4 regions of the Paraburkholderia sp. RL17-373-BIF-A genome follow, and region 3 is predicted to be linked to each of the others. Evidence: riboswitches for the same ligand, from Rfam matches in the RefSeq annotation. Region 3 holds a riboswitch; each other region holds the start of a gene.
What was found. A riboswitch is a leader RNA that binds a small molecule or an ion and turns the genes downstream of it on or off. The one in region 3 is predicted to bind cobalamin.

Region 1 (4,401 bases), on a different contig from region 3:
GATCGCAACCAGCACGATAGCGAGGGCGGCGAGCGCCGTCCAGGGCATCGTGCCGCCGTTGAGGTCGCCGGTCAGCCAGAACAGCATGCCGCGCAAGCGATTGTCGGGTGCGAGGTTGAGCAACAAGGTAATGAGCGCGCCCCAGCCGGCCGCGATCACCGCGCCAGTCAACAGCAAGCGCGGCGACGTGTCCTGCGGCTCGCCGCGCCACAACTCGCGGCGCGCGAGGCCGAGCACCAGCAGGATCGACACGAATGCGCCGGCGAACGCGCTCGCGTCGACGATCCACCATGCGCAACCGGCGATCATCGCGACCAGCGCAAAGGTCGCCGCGCCGCCCGATACGCCCAACACGTAGGGCTCGGCGAGTGGATTGCGCAGCAGCACTTGCAGCAACGCGCCGGCCAGCGCGAGCAACGCGCCGCAGGCGAAACCGGCCACTGCGCGCGGCAGGCGCAGCGTGCGGACGATCTCGGCGGCTAAGTCAGACGAACCGACAGACGACGCATGCGACGGCATCAGCGCCGCCAGCACGCGCATCGGCGCAAGCGACACGCTGCCCAACGCAAGCGACGCCATCAACACCGCCAGCGCGATCACGGCGAGCGCAAGCCAGATCGCGGCCGCGCGCTTCGCGCTCATCACGCGCAGTGTCGCGGGCATCGAACTCGCGTGTCGGCTCATGTGTCGGCTCATCCGCACGACCTTAGCGAAGCGACTCGCTCACTGCTGCTGCCAACCAACCGTGAGATACGCACCGCGCCGCGGCGAGTTATACGAGTAGGCCGTTTCATAGTCCTTGTCCAACAGATTCTGGATTTGCGCGGCCACGTACCATGCTTTCGTGATGTTGTAGCGCGCCGACAGATTCACCACGCCATAGCCGCCCAGCTTGCCGCTGCTGTCATTGCTCGGGCCGCTCACGATCCACTCGCCGCCGACGCGCCACGCGGCGATGCTGCGGTTCACCGTCAGCGCCCCGAAGCGCCGCGCACGCCGCACGAGGTCGGCATCGTTGTCGAGGTCGACGGGATTTTGCAGCGTCACCGACGCGCGCACGTCCGTCTTGCCGACATGGCCGCTCCACGATCCTTCGAGCCCCTGCACCTTTGCATGGCCGACGTTCTGTGCCAGATAGATACCGGGCGTCACCTGCTCATAGTTAATCAGATTCGCGTAGCGCGTCTGGAATGCGGTCAGGCGCATCACGCCGAGCGCATTCGATGCGTACTGCAGCGCGGCTTCGATCGAATGGCTGCGCTCCGGTTGGATCAACGGATTGCCGCTGAACGGATAGTACAGATCGTCGAAGCTCGGCGCGCGAAACGAATCCGAATAGCTTGCGGTCACCTTCCAATGGCCGGTGATGTCGAAGCCATAGCCGAGATAGTAACTGTTCGCTCCGCCGAAATCGGAATACTGGTCGCGCCGCACGTTGGCCTGAATCTGGTTGCGCCCGAAGCGCCCCGTATAGCCGACGAAACCCGAATCCACATGCCGGTCGGGCGCCGCGAACGTATCCGAATCGAGGCTCTGATCGAGATGCTCATAGCCGACCTGCAACTTCTGCTGCGCGGCCAGCGCGAAATCGTTCTGCCATGTGTACTGGCGATTGTCGGTATCGAAGCGGCCGTTGTACACGCCGTTGGTATTCGACACGCTGCGGTCGTCACCTTCGGCGACGATGAAGTGCGTCGTCCACCAGTCGGTCAGCCTGCCGTTCGCGAACACCGAGACCTGGCGCACTTTGCTGTACAGGTTGTTCAGATCGGTCGGCACGCCGTACGCATTGTCGTAGCTGTTGTTGCCGTTCGACTGGAAGTAGCTGGCGCCGGCATCCCATTTGTCGTTGAACTTGTGGCGCAGCGAAGCCGAGATGCTCTCGTTCAGATAGCCGTTCGCATTCGGATTGGCGTTGGGCGCCTCACGTGGATTGAGCGACGAGAAGCCGTCGTCCTTCGACCGCGCGAGCGAAATGCTGAAGGTCGTCTTGCCGTCTTTATCCAATGCGCCGTTCACGCCTGCCTGCTGCGTCTGCGTGTGATAGCTGCCGTAGCCCAGCGAAAAATTGAAACGCGGCGGGTGGTCACCGCCCTCTTTCGTGAATACCTGCACCACGCCGCCAATCGCGCCCGAGCCGTACAACGCCGACACGTTGCCGTTCACCACCTCGACGTGATCGATCTGGTCGAGCGGAATCTGCGCGAGTTGCGGCGCACCCAGGCTCACCGAATCGACCCGCACGCCGTCGATCAGCAGCAGCGATTGCGTCGACGACGCGCCGCGCAAATAGAGGCTGGTCGTCGAACCAGGGCCACCTGTACGCGAGATTTGCGCGCCGGGCGCGAGTTGCAGGAGGCCGGGCAAATCGGTCGCGGTGGTGTCGGCGATATCCTGCTGATCGAACAGCGACGTCTGCGGGATCGCATCGGCGAGTGCTTGCGGCCCGCGCTCCGCGGTCACCACCACGGGCGACAGCACCGCCGAAGACGGCACGGCGGCCGATGAATCCGCCGCCGAGGACGAAGAAGAAGATGAAGGAGCAGCTTGCGCAGGCACGACGATCGGCAGGCCCGCGAAGGCGAGCAACGCCGCGCGGGCGAAGGGGGACAGCATGGGATGAAAGTCCTGTGGATAGCGTGCGCGGCCCGCTTCCCCGCAGGCCGATGCGTAACGAGGCGCCCGCGTATTTAACATTTTCGCGCGTGACGTGCCTCTCCCTCTGGCCGGTATCCGGGCTGGCGACACATCGATTCCGCCTTCCCACGCGTGACGCGCAGTGGCACACTCGCGAGTTGAACTTCCAACACGCGATCAGAATCGACTTGCATGACGAATGCGGTCGCTTACCGTTGCGGGGGCAGCGCAGGTTGACGCGTTCACGTGAACGGCGCGCCCTGCTTCCCGTTTAACTGCGCGCGCCGTTGAAAAGCGCACGCGGGCACCAGAGTGCGGCAAGTTTAGGAGCGGCCTCGGGGTCCGTCAATAATGCCGGGACCGTGGGCCGTCTGTTCTGTTAAGTGCAGGCTATTGTCCGACGCGTGAGTACTTTTTCATCATATGGTCGATAAAAGCCTGCACAAAGCGATGTTGTTACGTCTCGAAACGAGACAATTGTCGGAACCTGCGACATTCCGCGCTAAAATGCGATGTCTTTAGAGGACGCAGCACATGCTCACCGAACTCGAAACACTTTCACAGAATATCGGCAAGCTGATTGCGATCAGCCAACGCCACAATGAAGCGCGACTCGCGCTCGAAGAGCAGCTCGCCCAATCGCGCGCCGAAGTCGAAGCCACGCGCACGGAACTTGCGATGCTGCGCGAGGAACGTAACGCGCTGCAGGCGGAACGCGACGCGCTATCGGCGAAGATCGACGACGCACAGGTGCGCCTGAATGCGATTCTCGAGAAGCTGCCGCGTGCCCGCGCGAACAGCGAGCCGGACAACCAGCTCGATCTGCTCGAGCCGGCTCAGCATGAAGTCGAAGCTGAGAGCGACGTGACCCGCCACGGAGAAAATGCATGACCACCAAGCAGATCGAAGTATCGATTCTCGGCGTGCCCTATCGCCTCGCCTGCTCGCCGGAAACGGAAGCGGCGCTGCTCGAAGCGGTCGCACGCGTCGACGCCGAAATGTCGAAGATCCGCAATAACAGCAACGTGCGCGGCACGGACCGCATTGCTGTCATGGCTGCGCTGTCGCTGGCATCGGAACTGCTTAGACTGCAATCGAGCGTGAGACACGGAGAAGCATTTCCCGCTGAAGAAATCCGGCGTACAATGCATCAAATGAACGAACAGTTAGGTACTGTGATTGAGCAGTACAGCATGCAGTAAGTGTCGTGTGTTATCGTGCTGCCGGTCCTGAGATCGGCGGCGGATTCAAACGGAGTGCGTGAGCACAAGACGTGCAAGATTCAGCAAACGTTTGAGTTCAATCGGTAGTTCAGCTTCATCGGTTTAGCTTCCCTGCCTGGTTCGCCAAGGTCATATATTCCTTGAACCAATGCCATGTGCACGGTTGCGGAAATTTGTAGCACGGGTGTGCGCGTCACTCTGTCTGATGTACCCGAAGTGTTGCTAACTGCGACCAATTCTGAACCCCCGGTTCAGGATGCCGGCCTAGCGGCTAAGGCGGGGACCTTATTTAGAACGGCATCGGACTTCGGTTCGGTGCCGTTTTTCTTTGGGCGCTGTTTTTTGTACGCCGATTTTCTCCGCATCTTCAACCCCTTAACGTTCAATTCGATTCATGCGCTACTGGCTAATGAAGTCCGAACCGGACGAAGCAAGCATCGATCATCTCGCCAACGCACCGCATCGCACGTTGCCGTGGACCGGCGTGCGCAACTATCAGGCGCGCAATTTCATGCGCGACATGATGCAGGTCGGCGACGGT
Region 2 (4,401 bases), on a different contig from region 3:
GCGCCGCTCACCATCACCGCCTTGACGCGCGTGACCGGCAGCAGTCTCACGCCCGCGTTCTACCTGATTTTTGCCGGCTTCGTGTCGCTCGCGATGGTGTACTTCACGCGCGCCGGACGCATGTCGGGCGGCGCGGCGGCGAGGCCCGCCACCCATTGATCAACCACGAGCCTATTGCATGACCCAGCCTTTCATCACAGACGACGAACGCGCGCCGAATGAACATCCGGTCGCTGTTGTCGCAAGCCGGCATCTGAGCGTCACGACGCAAGCCGGCAGCGGCACCGTGCCCGTGTTTTCGAACGGCGACTGGCTAGCGCCGACGCGCGAAGTCCAACGCGCCGTGATTCTGATTCATGGCCGCCTGCGCAACGGCGACACGTATTTCGAACTCGCGCAGCGTTCGTGCGCGCTCGCCGGCGGCAGTGCGGCCGATACGCTGCTGATCGTGCCGCAGTTTCTCGCGACGGCGGATGTCGAGGCGCACGAGGTGCCGCCGTCCACGTTGCATTGGGACTGGACGAGCTGGATGGGCGGGGAGAACGCGGAAGGTCCCGCGCCGATCAGTTCGTTCGATGTGCTCGACGCCATTCTGCATACGCTTGCTTCGCGCGAGCAGTTCGCGTCGCTTGCCGAAGTGGTGATCGCGGGGCACTCAGGCGGCGCACAAGTCGTGCAGCGCTATGCGGTGGTGGCGCGCGACGAGGCGCCGCTCGCGGCGGGCGGCATCGCGCTGCGCTACGTGGTCGCGAATCCTTCGTCGTATGTGTACTTCGATGCGATGCGGCCGGTTGCGTCCGGCGAATTCGCGGCGTTCGATCGGGCGATGTGTCCGTCGTTCAATCGCTGGAAATATGGGCTCGAGGATTTGCCGGGCTATGCGGGCGACGCGGCTTCTGCCGCAGCGCTCGAAGCGCGTTACGCGCAGCGTGACGTCACCGTGCTGCTCGGCGGCGCGGATTGCGATCCGCAGCATCCGGCGCTCGACCGTTCATGCGCCGCGCTGACGCAAGGGGAACACCGGCTCGGGCGCGGGCTGGCTTATGCGCGCTATATGGCGTTGCGGCATCCGGAAGGATTGGCGAAGCACCGGACGTATGTGATCGATGGTGTCGGGCACGATGCCAAGGGGATTTTTGCTTCGGCGCAGGGGCTGGCGGCTTTGTTTGGTACTGGGCTGTGAGTGCGCATGGGCACGAAGCGTGCTACCGCGCTAATACCTGTGAGTGACTTCAAGGACCGCGCCGACATGAATAGAATCCGAATACTTGCCACCGCGCTTGCCGCTGCATCGCTAGGCGCGTTGCTGACCGGCAGCGCATATGGCGACGATGCGCCTAGCCCGTGTACCTCACTGAAACGGATCGTCGCGGCCGCCCCTGGCGGGCTCGCTTCATTGACGCCGGACGATGGCAAGGGCGTCGCGCAACCTTACGGCGACGACGCGCAATGTTCGGCGAGCCGCGGTGCGTATCAATGCAGCTGGACGCCGCATCACGACGCCGGTTCGAATGCCGACGCGCTGCAAGCAGTCGCAGCGGACATCGCGTCGTGTCTGCCGGACGCCACGCACGATCAGAATTCGCCGGGACGTCAGCACTTTTATCTGGGTGCGAAGGGCAAGCGGACCGACATCACGCTGACGCCGACCGGTTCGAACAAGCTGCGTCTGGTGGTGTCGGGTAAGTAAGCCGCCGCACGAAGGTGGCTAGTGTGACGCCGGCCACCATGTCCAGCCGCGCGACGAGCGCCGTAACTCGATCATCGAAAGCGGCGCGATTTCAATGCGCGGAAACACGGCGGGCGATGCCCCTAGCGCATGCACGATCGCTGCCCGGAGCACCGGCGCATGGGTGACGGCGATCACGTCGAGCGCATGATTCGGTGCACGATCCTTCGCGCCGTTTAGCGCGTCGAGCCATTCTCCTACCCGTTTCACGAGTTGACTGAACGACTCGCCGCCGTGCGGCGCGGCGTCGGGATCGCGCGCCCATGCGGCGAGGTCTTGCGGCGCTTTGGCAGCGAGGTCGGCCAACCGCCGCCCCTGCCATGCGCCGTAGTTCATATCCGCCAGACCGGCGTCGACCGATGCCGCGAGGCCCAGGGCGGCTGCCGTCTCGCGCGTGCAGGCGGCCGGGCTGACGAAAGCGTCCGCGTCGTCCGCGATCTCCAGACGCGTACGCGCCGCTTGGGCTTCGGCGAGGCCGCGGGCGTCGAGCGGGTCGTCGGCGGGAAAACGGCCTGCGCGCTGGGCGGCGGTCGATGCGTGGCTGATCAGTAACAGCCGAGTGTCCATTCTGTTCATGTCCTGTGAAGCCGCGCCCCGAAGGCGAACGCGAGCGGGATGAAGCGTACGTTTTGCGTTGCCGGGTGCCGAAGTTTAGCGCGTAGAATAGCGGGACTGCGAAGCGCGGAAGCCGGTGAGAGCCCGGCGCGGTCGCGCCACTGTAATCGGCAGCACAAGCCGAAAGCCAGACCTGAGCTTCGCACCAATCCTCTGCAATGACTATCGGGGCGCGTTACCCCAGGAGATGTCCATCATGAACGACGCTGTTTTCGATCCCGCCAACCAGCCTGTTGCTCAACCCACGCCGATTCCGCTGCGCGAGTTGTTGCCCTGGGTCGTGTTCGGCGGTTTGCTGTTGTTGCTCGCGCTTTACTTCGTGGGTGCGGAACAGGGCGCCACCTCGCTGGTGCCGGGCATGTACGTGCATGAGTTCGTGCACGACGGCCGCCATCTGCTCGGCTTTCCCTGCCACTAACGGAGTCGACCATGGTTGGTAAATTGTTGGTACGCGGGATGCTTGCAGGCATCGCCGCGGGACTGCTCACGTTCGGCTTTGCCCGGGTGGTGGGCGAGCCGCAGGTGAATCAGGCGATTTCGTTTGAAGAAAAAGCCGACGCCGCGAAGGGCGAGGCCGCTGAACCCGAGATTGTGAGCCGCGATACGCAGCGGGGTATCGGCCTGTTGACTGGCGTGGTGACTTACGGCGCGGCATTCGGCGGGCTGTTCTCGCTGGTGTTCGCGTACGCCTATGGACGAGTGGGCGCATTGAGCCCGCGCGCGTTGTCCGCGTGGCTTGCGCTTGGCGCGTTCATTGCGCTGGCGGTCGTGCCGAATCTGAAGTATCCGGCGAACCCGCCTTCGGTCGGCGACCCTGAAACGATTGGGACGCGGACGGGTTTGTTCTTCCTGATGATTGCGATATCGCTGGCCGCGATGGTGTTTTCGCTCAAGGTGCGGCGCCGTGCGGCTATGAAGCTTGGCGCGTGGAACGGCTCGATTGTGGGGGCGGCGGTGTTCATCGTGATCATCGCCGCGGTGCAGTTGTCGATGCCCACGATCAACGAAGTGCCGGAGGCTTTCCCGGCGGTGCTGCTGTGGAAATTCCGCGTCGCGGCGCTGGGCATGCAGGCGATTATGTGGGCGACGATCGGGCTGCTGTTTGGGGCGCTGGTTGAGCGGAGTGCGTTTATGCGGGTGGGGGGAAGGTCGGCGGTGAAGTCGGTTTGATGCTTTGGATTTGGTGAGCGCAACAGGTTTGGTGGTTGCGCTCCGCGTCTTGCTCTCGCACTTCGCTCTCCGTGCTTTGCGCGCAGTGGTCAAGAAGGGTTCTGCGTCAAGGAGTTGGGGCGGTTGTGGGGTGGTTATCCACAGGCTTGCGAACAATTTCTGTTGATAACTTTGCGCGCGCGACACTGCGCCCAAATGAATACTTTCAACCAGATGGCGAGAGGATGCTGAACCGGCAGTTTGTCGTGGAGAGTACTTGACCACATTGCCGCCTAGCCGTGGCTCAACTGGACTTTCTTTCATCACGTCAGCAAGGGACGCGTTACACCCGGCACGCACTTGGATTGAAGTCCTTGAGCAGCGACCCACAGAAATGTCCGCGCGACAGCGCTAGTACCCGCAACCATATCGCGTGAACCTTCCGGGCGAATCCGGTTCCCCCTTTCTGTCTGCAAAGTCACTTGTCCCTGAGGACTATCCAGCTCCCTCAGCAACCCCCGTCGTATCTGCGCGTTCCAAGCATGGCTGCCTTGGCCCGCCTCGTGCGAGTTTTTTTCTGCGCTGACTGGACAGAATATCGCTGGGTGTGATTTCCGGGGCACTGCATGAACCTTTGGGACAACCTGGATTGCCCTTTCCGTAGTTGAAAAATTCGGCGTGGCGCACTCCACTCACCTAGCACAGAATCGTCCTCGCATACCTCAAAAAAAGTTACCCAAATTTCTGCTTTCCATTAAGCATTTTCCTGGTTATGCGAAGTACCTATCTATTTAATCGGTTTGACCAGATTTTACAGTCGTCTTATATACGCATCATAAAAGTCACTTTGATAATGGAGAACGTGAATTTTTGAACGGGGGCGGCGTATGAAGTCATGCGGAAGCCGG
Region 3 (4,401 bases):
CTGCACGACGTCTCGGCTCATCGCATCTTTCAGCGAAGTAATCGCGATCGGCAGCGGATTCAGACCTTGCGATTCGAGCGCGTCGATCAGCGCATCGAACACGGCCGTATTGGCCGCCTGCAGATGCGCCTTGTAGAACAGGATCGCCGCGACCGGCGCGTCCCGCCGCCAGCGCGCCTGCCAATCGGCAACCGTCGGCGTGTCACGCTCGGGATGGTAGAGCGTCGCGGCGGGCAACGCGCGCGGCGGCGCCGGTTCGCGTCCCCACCCGCAGACACGGTGCGCGATACAGCGCAGGAACGCCTCGGCATTTTGTGGGCCGCCTTCACGCAGATAGCGCCACAGCTGATGGCACAGATCGGCGCTCGCGGTGCTGCGCGCGAGCAGGTTCGGATCTTCCTGCAGATCGCCGGAAAACATCGCGAGCGTCTGCTGCTTGCGCTCGGCGAGCGCCACCACCTGCTCGATGCCGTAAGGCCAATACGCCTCGCCGCCGAGGTGATCGACCACCACCACGCGTGCATGCTGCAAGACGTCTTCGACATAGAAATCGACCGACGCCGATTGCCGCAAATACGTGACGTTCGCGAGCCGCACGCTCGGGAAGCCCTCACCCAGGCGCGGAAAAACGCTCGCCAGCAGCGACAGCGTGGTATCGGCGGAGCTGAGCACCACGATATCCGCGGGCTGCTGATCGATACGGATCACGCCTTGCGTATCGTCGACAAAACCGCCGGGCGTGGTACGCAGCAGATGCATGAGCGCTTACGCCTGTTGCGTTTCGGCGCTCGACGGCACGCCGAGCGCCGCGTCGAACGCGCGCTGCAACGCGGCCTGATCGAGATCCTCGCCGATCAGCACGAAGCGGCTCGGGCCGCTTTCGCCGGCCTGCCAGCGTCGATCGAAATAGCTGTCGAAGCGCCGGCCCACGCCCTGGATCACGAGACGCATCGCCGCGCCCGGCAGCGCCGCGAAACCTTTGACGCGGTAAATCGTGTTCGTTTCGACCAGACGCTGCAACGCAGCGATCACCGCTTCGCGCGACGACACATTCGCCTGCACGACCACCGAGTCGAATTCGTCATGATGGTGGTCGGCGTCGTCGGCGGAACCGTGGTGATCGTGGCGCAAGTGGATCGTGTCTTCCGAGGCCGCTTCGAGGCCCAGCAACGTGTGCAGATCGAGTTGCCCCATGTGCGCGCGCACGATCTTCACTTGCGGCGGAATCTCCTCGCGGAGCAACACTTCAACCGCGCTTTGCTGCGCGTCGTCGAGCAAATCCGTCTTGTTCAGAATCACCAGATCGGCCGCGGACAACTGATCTTCAAACAGTTCGTGCAACGGCGACTCGTGATCGAGATTCGGATCGGCCTTGCGTTGCGCATCCACGGCGACGGGGTTGTCGGCAAACTGACCGCTCGCGGCGGCCGGGCCGTCCACCACGGTGACCACGGCATCGACGGTGAAACTGTTCTTGATCTGCGGCCAGTTGAAGGCCTGCACCAGCGGCTTCGGCAACGCGAGACCCGACGTCTCGATCAGCACGTGATCGATCTGATCGCGGCGTTCCACGAGCTTTTCCATCACCGGAAAAAACTCTTCCTGCACGGTGCAGCACAAGCAGCCGTTCGCGAGTTCATACAGTTGGCCTTCGGTTTCGACACCGTTTTCATCGCAACCTATGCCGCAACCCTTGAGGATTTCCCCGTCGATGCCGAGTTCGCCGAACTCGTTGACGATCACCGCGATGCGCTTGCCGCCCGCATGCTGAAGAATATGCCGCAGCAGCGTGGTCTTGCCGCTGCCGAGAAAGCCCGTGACGATGGTGACGGGGATCTTGCGCATTTGAGTTTGCATCGTGAGGTCCATCCGTAGGAGTTGCACGCGCACGCCGCTGTGTCTGTATGGCCATCTGCCTACGCCGGGCAAAACGAGGCACAGGCCCGGCCAGCCACGACGATAACAAAACACGGGGACGAACGACGGCGTTGCCGCGACAACAGAAAAACAGAAAGCGGGAATGAGGTCATGAACGCAGCGCCGCATCCCCGCGGCGTTCGTCCTTCGTATTCTGGCCGGTATCCGGGCTGGCGAAAGCGCCGCTTCCCCTTCCCGGGCGAGTGATTTCTCGCCCAGTGGTGATATGCCGACGCGGCCTTGCGCGTGGACATCGAAGCCGGCTCCGCGGCGCTAATGAACTGAACTTAGCACCACATTTCGCTTACCGTTGCGGGGGCAGCACAGGTTGACCCGATCCATGGCAGGTGGGCACCCTGTTTCCCGTTTAACTGCATGCGCACGAGCGCGCATACGAGCACCAAAGTGCGTGCGAGTGTAGGCCCGCGGCCCGGTGCCGTCAAGGAACCGCAAGCCGCAAGCGCTTATCGGGCGGGGCGCCATGTGCTATCGTATGCGCGCGTTTGGTGCCCGCACATGCATTCGCGTGTGCAGTTAAACGGGAAACAGGCGGCGCTCCATGCGCTCAACCTGTGCTGTCCCCGCAACGGTAAGCGACCTGCGGCGCAATCTTGAGTTGTCTTGCGCCGCGCATGCGTTTTTTCGATGCCACTGTCCAGCACATTCCAGCGAATGTGGACGGGAAGGCAAAGCGCATGAGGCCGCCAGCCCGGATACCGGCCAGACGCGGAGGCGGCGAACCTCAGGGCAACATCGCGCCGCCGGCAGCCGGAATCCGCGAGGGACGGATGTGAAGGCGCTGAAGCACGACATAGTGTGTCCACGTATGCGGATTCCGGCTGGAATCGCTACGCGCCACACATTGCGCCGTGCCTGAATCCGTCGTACCGCATGACCCCAAAGTCCGCCGCCTGGCGACCGTCCGCGCTTTACCCCTTTCCGCTTGTCACGACATGGCGCTCGCCATGCACGCCGCGATGACCCGCGCCTGGCTGATCGGCGCCGGCCCCGGCGACGTCGAACTCATGACCATCAAGGCCACCCGTGCATTGGCGCAGGCCGACGTGGTGCTGGTCGACGATCTGGTGAATCCCGAGGTGCTGCAGTTCGCGCGCGCCGACGCGCTCGTCGTCTACGTCGGCAAACGCGGCGGCCATCCATCCACGCCGCAGGACGGCATCGTCGCGCAGTTGCTCGAACATGTGCGGGCCGGGCGCAGCGTCGCGCGTTTGAAAGGCGGCGATCCGTTCGTATTCGGCCGTGGCGGCGAAGAACAGCAGGCACTGCACGCGGCGGGCATCGAGGTGGAAGTCATCAACGGCATTACTGCGGGAATCGCGGCGCCCGCGGCGATCGGCATTCCCGTCACGCATCGCGATCACGCGCAGGGCGTGGTGTTCGTCACCGGACACGGCGCGGGCAGCGGCGAGCCGGACTGGGCCGCGCTCGCGGCCACCCGCATGACGCTCGTGATCTACATGGGCATGCGGCGGCTCAACGATATCGTCGGCGCGTTGCTCGCGGCCGGCATGAGCGCCGACACGCCGTGCGCGGCGATCGAATCGGCCACGCGTCCCGAGCAACGCCATGCGCTCGCGCGGCTCGACGAATTCGCCGACACCGTCGCGCGCGCCGGGCTCGGCTCGCCGGCGATCGTGGTGATCGGCGGTGTGGCGTCGCTAGCCTTGGAGCGCGCGGCGGCGCAGGCCGACGCTGCAACGCCGCCCGCAGACGGAACGGATACGCAATGAAAACGCTGAGCGTCGGCATCGGTTGCCGTTTGCACAGCCCGGCTGCGCAGATCGAAGCCGCGGTGCGCGCCGCGCTCGGCGCGCATTCGTTCGACGAAATCCGCAGCGTGGCCTCGCTCGATACCAAAGCCCACGAAACGGGCCTGCTCGAATTTTGCGCACGTCATGCGCTGCCGCTGACATTCTTCAGCCTTGATCAGATCGCGTCGATGCCCGTGGCGGAGCCTTCGGCGGCGGTGCGCGAGCATCTCGGCGTGGACGGTGTTTGCGAGCCGTGTGCGCTGCTCGGCGCGACTGCCGGGCTCGGCGAACCCGGCGCGCTCAATGCGGATCGAGCCCGCCTCGTCGTGCGCAAAACCGTCCATGCCGGCGTCACCGTGGCGATTGCTTCGAGCGCCGCGCACGCCGATAGTGAACACCCGAACAACGACACTCAGTAACAGGACCTGCCATGAAGACCGATCCCGAATCGCATCAACGCATGACCGAGCGTCGCCGCGAAGGCCACGAGAAAAAACAGGCCAACGCCACCGTCGAAAAAGGCCTGCTGATCGTCAACACCGGCACCGGCAAAGGCAAAACCACCGCCGCATTCGGCATGGCCGTGCGCGTGCTCGGCCACGGCATGCGCCTCGGCGTCGTGCAGTTCATCAAGGGCGCGCTGCACACGTCGGAGCGCGACTTTCTCGGCGCAATCGCCAACTGCGATTTCGTCACGATGGGCGACGGCTAC
Region 4 (4,401 bases), on a different contig from region 3:
GAGCGGTTGCGCATCCGCCAACGCGATCCGCGTCAACGTCCCGCCATGCCGCTCGCGCCATGCCACCAACGCCGCCTCGCCTTGCAACGTGACCGCATTGGCGACCAGCCGGCCGCCTTCGCGCAGCCTGGCCCAGCAAGCCTCCAGCACGCCCGGCGCCGTCGCGCCGCCGCCGATGAACACGGCGTCCGGCACCGGCAACCCCTGCAGCGCTTCAGGCGCGCGGCCCGCTACGAGTTGCAGTCCCGGCACGCCCAACGCGTCGCGATTGTGTTCGATAAAGCGTTGCCGCTCCGCGTGTCCTTCAATAGCGATCGCGCGGCAGGTGGCATGCGCGCGCATCCATTCGATGCCGATCGAGCCGCTGCCCGCGCCCACGTCCCACAGCAATTCGCCCGGCGTCGGCGCGAGGCGCGCGAGCGTGATCGCGCGCACGTCCCGCTTGGTCAACTGGCCGTCGTGGCGAAAGGCGTCGTCGGGCAAACCGCAGGTCAGCGGCAGACGCGGCGCGCCTTCAGTGGCACGGCAGTCGAGCGCGATCAGGTTCAGCGCGGCCACCTCGGCCGCGGACCACTGATCCGCGCGGCCGTCGATGCGCCGTTCCAACTCGCCGCCCAGGTGTTCCAGCACGCTCATGCGGGTCGCCCCGAAACCGCGTGCATTCAGTAGTTCCGCGAGCGCCGCGGGCGTGCGGCCGTCCGCGCTCAGCACGAACAGGCGCGCGCCGTCGTGCAGATGCGCGTTCAGCGTGGGCAACGGCCGGCCCACTAGCGACACCGTCGCGACGTCCTGCAACGGCCAGCCGAGGCGCGCGGCCGCGAGCGACAACGACGAGGGCGCGGGCAGCACCCGCAACTCCCCCGCCGGCAATTGCCGCGCGAGCGTCGCGCCGACGCCGAACAGCATCGGGTCGCCGCTCGCCAGCACGCACACGGCGCCACCGCGCTCGGCGAGCAGCGGCGCGAGATCGAACGGACGCGGCCACGCGGCACGGCGCGCGGCGAGGCGCGCGGGCAGCATCGCCAGATGGCGTTCGCCGCCGTACACCACTGATGCTTCCAGCAAAGCACGCCGCGCGGGCCTTCCCAAACCGGCGAAGCCGTCGTCACCTATGCCCACCACCGTCAGCCACGCCGGCATGCATCCGTCCTCATTCTGTGTCTTCAAATAATGCGCTGTGCCACGCCGATCAAAGCGTCCAGCCTCGTTGTGCTGTTCGAAAAAAGGCATAATACAGCCGCCGGTGCCCTTCGGGGCCGAAGAGGGAACACAGTGCCGCTGTGGCTGCCCCCGCAACTGTATGCAGCGAGTCCGCCTGCGCTCCGCGCCACTGGTTCGACCGGGAAGGCCGCGGCGGACCACGACCTGCCAGCCAGGAGACCTGCCGGCGAGACTGTTCGTGCCAGCCAACATCGGGCGGGGTGTACCGATGCCGCAGCAATGCCCGCCTCGCGGCTTGCTCGGGCCGTCGCGCGACGCTAAACCCGGTGTCCGTCTTGAATCAAGCTTCGCCTTCCACCGTTTTGTCCGACGCGGCTCTCACGCTGCGGCCCTCGGCGTGTCCGGGGCTGCTGCGCATCGTCGCCGCGCGCGACGGCGGGATTTGCCGGATCAAGTTGCCCGGCGGTGAGTTGAGCGCGGCGCAGGCTCGGGCGATCGCGCAGGCCAGCGCGCGGTACGCGGCCGGGGTGATCGGGCTGACCAATCGGGCGAATGTGCAGGTGCGTGGGGTGAAGCACGGTGACGAGGCGGCGTTGATTGCGGCTTTGGTCGATGCGGGTCTCGGGCCGATGCCGGCGACCGGCGCGGGGAACGCTGCGGATAGGACGGTGGCGGATAACGCTGTGGAGACGGGGATAGCGGACGCCGTGGATGCGGAAGGCGAGAACGCGACGGATGCAACCATCGCGAACGCAGTGAATACGGAAGCTGAGAGCGAGAGCGCTGCGGACGCACTCGCCGCAACCGCAACCGCAGCCGCAGCCGCAGCCGACGACGTGCGCAACGTAATGATCAGCCCCGCTGCCGGACGCGATCCGTACGCACTGTTCGACACGCGCCCGCTGTGCGCCGAGTTGCTCACGATGCTACAAAGCGAAGCGCGTTTCGCGGCGCTATCGCCGAAATTCGCGCTGCTGCTGGACGGCGGCGAGCGGCTCGCGAGAGTGGATCATCCGCATGACGTGTGGCTGGCGGCATCGCAAGAGGCGGATGGCGTGCGGTTCGTGTTCGGGTTGGCGGGTTGTCCGCCTGTTAGCGAGTCTGCTGGCCCTTTAGCACACAACGAGCGCATCGCACCGGACAAGCCCCACGCAGACGGCACAGGCGCATTAGCCGCGATACTTCCATCGCAAGTCACCGCACTAGTCCGCGCGCTGCTCCTCACATTCCTCGACCTCGCTGCCGCCGACGCCACGCGCATGCGCCATCTGCTAGCCGCGCATTCCGTCGATGCGTTACTGCATCACGCTCAGCGATATCTCGACTTCCCGCTGACGCAAAACGCGAAGCTGGCCAAGTGGCATCGCGTTGCACCAGCCGACGCCAGACTCCGCCTCGGCGCCCACGCTCAACGCGTGCCCGAAACCTGGCACGTCGGCGGCCAGCCGTCGCTCGGACGCCTCGACGCCGATACCCTTAACGGCCTCGCGACACTTTCGCAACAACACGGCAACGGCACGCTTCGCCTAACACCCTGGCAAAGCGTGCTGCTACCCGACATCGCCACGCATACCGTTCCGGCTGTGCTGTCCGCCCTAAACACGCTCGGTCTCGCCTGCGATCCCGCGCAAGCCATCACGCGCCTGATCGCGTGCGCGGGATCAACCGGCTGCGCGAAGGGCCTCGCCGACACCAAATCCGACGCGCTGCGCCTCGCGGCCCGCCTGCCTGCGGACGTCGACGTGCATCTGAGCGGCTGCTCGCGCTCGTGCGCCGCCGCGCATTGCGCACCGTACACGCTGCTCGGAGCCGCGCCCGGCCTCTATGACCTTTATCGACGCGACGGCCAGCCCGGTTTCGGCCAGTGCGTCGCGCGCCAACTGACAATCGGCCAGGCCGCCGACATGCTCGAACGCCTCGCCCGGAGTGACACCGATGCTTGATTACATTCGCGACGGTCAGGAGATCTATCGCCAATCCTTCGCGACGATTCGCGCGGAGGCCGACTTGTCGCGCATTCCCGCCGACCTCGAGAAACTCGCGGTGCGCGTGATCCACGCGTGCGGCATGGTCGACGTGATCGACGATCTGCAATCGTCCGCAGGCGCGGGCGCAGCGGGCCGCGCGGCGCTCGCGCAAGGCGCGCCGATCCTGTGCGATGCCGGCATGGTCGCGCAAGGCATCACGCGTGCGCGGCTGCCGGCGCACAACGAAGTCATCTGTACGCTCGCGCATCCGGACGTGCCGTCGCTCGCACGCGAACTCGGCAATACACGCTCGGCGGCGGCGCTCGAATTGTGGCGGCCACATCTGGGGGGCAGCGTCGTGGTGATCGGCAATGCGCCGACCGCCCTCTTTCATCTGCTCGATATGCTCGACGCCGGTGCGCCCAAACCCGCGCTGATTCTCGGCTTTCCAGTGGGTTTTGTCGGCGCGGCCGAATCCAAAGCCATGCTCGCGGACGACAGCCGCGGCGTGCCCTACGTGGTGGTGCATGGCCGGCGCGGCGGCAGCGCGATGGCGGCAGCCGCGGTGAACGCGCTGGCCACGGAGGTCGAATAAATGACGGCGCAAGGACGTTTGTTCGGACTCGGCGTCGGCCCCGGCGACCCGGAACTCATCACACTGAAAGCGCTGCGTTTGCTGAAGGCGTCGCCGGTGGTCGCGTACTTCGTCGCCAAGGGCAAGAAAGGCAACGCGTTCAGCATCATCGAGGCGCACTTGCACGACGCGCAGCAGCATCTGCCGCTGGTGTATCCCGTCACGACGGAGGCGCTCGAACCGCCGCTTTCGTATGAAGCGATCATCGCCGACTTCTACGACACCGCCGCGGAGGTCGTCGCCGCTCACCTCGATGCGGGCCGCGACGTCGCGGTGATCTGCGAGGGCGATCCGTTCTTCTACGGCTCGTACATGTATCTGCACGACCGCCTTGCGGCGCGCTACGAAAGCGAAGTGGTGCCCGGCGTCTGCTCGATGCTCGGCGGCGCCGCCGTGCTCGGCGCGCCGCTGGTGTATCGCAACCAGAGCCTGTCGGTGCTCTCGGGCGTGTTGCCGGAAGACGAACTGCGCCGGCGTCTCGCCGATGCCGACGCCGCCGTCGTGATGAAACTCGGCCGCAACTTCGACAAGGTGCGGCGCGTGCTCGGCGAACTCGGTCTCGCGGACCGCGCGCTCTACGTCGAACGCGCAACGATGGGCAATCAACGCATCGTGCCGCTCGCCGAAGTGGATCCGATG

Region 1: another riboswitch for cobalamin. It lies ahead of P0D80_RS44415 (TonB-dependent receptor domain-containing protein); the one in region 3 lies ahead of cobW (cobalamin biosynthesis protein CobW).
Region 2: another riboswitch for cobalamin. It lies ahead of P0D80_RS24755 (CbtB domain-containing protein); the one in region 3 lies ahead of cobW (cobalamin biosynthesis protein CobW).
Region 4: another riboswitch for cobalamin. It lies ahead of cobG (precorrin-3B synthase); the one in region 3 lies ahead of cobW (cobalamin biosynthesis protein CobW).

The regions. Positions count from the first base shown of each region.
Region 1 covers NZ_JARESO010000082.1:11,860-16,260, reverse strand. Annotated here, with positions in the region: gene P0D80_RS44420 (FecCD family ABC transporter permease) at 1-684, opposite strand, end outside; gene P0D80_RS44415 (TonB-dependent receptor domain-containing protein) at 724-2,616, opposite strand; cobalamin riboswitch at 2,708-2,964, opposite strand; gene P0D80_RS44410 (ATPase) at 3,172-3,528, shown strand; gene P0D80_RS44405 (cell division protein ZapA) at 3,525-3,839, shown strand; RNA gene ssrS (6S RNA) at 3,966-4,147, shown strand; gene P0D80_RS44395 (EVE domain-containing protein) at 4,255-4,401, shown strand, end outside.
Region 2 covers NZ_JARESO010000020.1:161,566-165,966, forward strand. Annotated here, with positions in the region: gene P0D80_RS24735 (MFS transporter) at 1-159, shown strand, start outside; gene P0D80_RS24740 (alpha/beta hydrolase) at 179-1,183, shown strand; gene P0D80_RS24745 (hypothetical protein) at 1,250-1,690, shown strand; gene P0D80_RS24750 (histidine phosphatase family protein) at 1,709-2,296, opposite strand; adenosylcobalamin (AdoCbl) riboswitch at 2,385-2,538, shown strand; gene P0D80_RS24755 (CbtB domain-containing protein) at 2,541-2,762, shown strand; gene P0D80_RS24760 (CbtA family protein) at 2,774-3,514, shown strand.
Region 3 covers NZ_JARESO010000078.1:6,128-10,528, forward strand. Annotated here, with positions in the region: gene cobN (cobaltochelatase subunit CobN) at 1-759, opposite strand, end outside; gene cobW (cobalamin biosynthesis protein CobW) at 766-1,857, opposite strand; cobalamin riboswitch at 2,057-2,337, opposite strand; cobalamin riboswitch at 2,405-2,656, shown strand; gene cobA (uroporphyrinogen-III C-methyltransferase) at 2,895-3,668, shown strand; gene P0D80_RS43790 (cobalamin biosynthesis protein) at 3,665-4,108, shown strand; gene cobO (cob(I)yrinic acid a,c-diamide adenosyltransferase) at 4,120-4,401, shown strand, end outside.
Region 4 covers NZ_JARESO010000042.1:26,810-31,210, reverse strand. Annotated here, with positions in the region: gene cbiE (precorrin-6y C5,15-methyltransferase (decarboxylating) subunit CbiE) at 1-1,140, opposite strand, end outside; cobalamin riboswitch at 1,225-1,403, shown strand; gene cobG (precorrin-3B synthase) at 1,488-3,104, shown strand; gene P0D80_RS35095 (precorrin-8X methylmutase) at 3,097-3,723, shown strand; gene P0D80_RS35090 (precorrin-2 C(20)-methyltransferase) at 3,724-4,401, shown strand, end outside.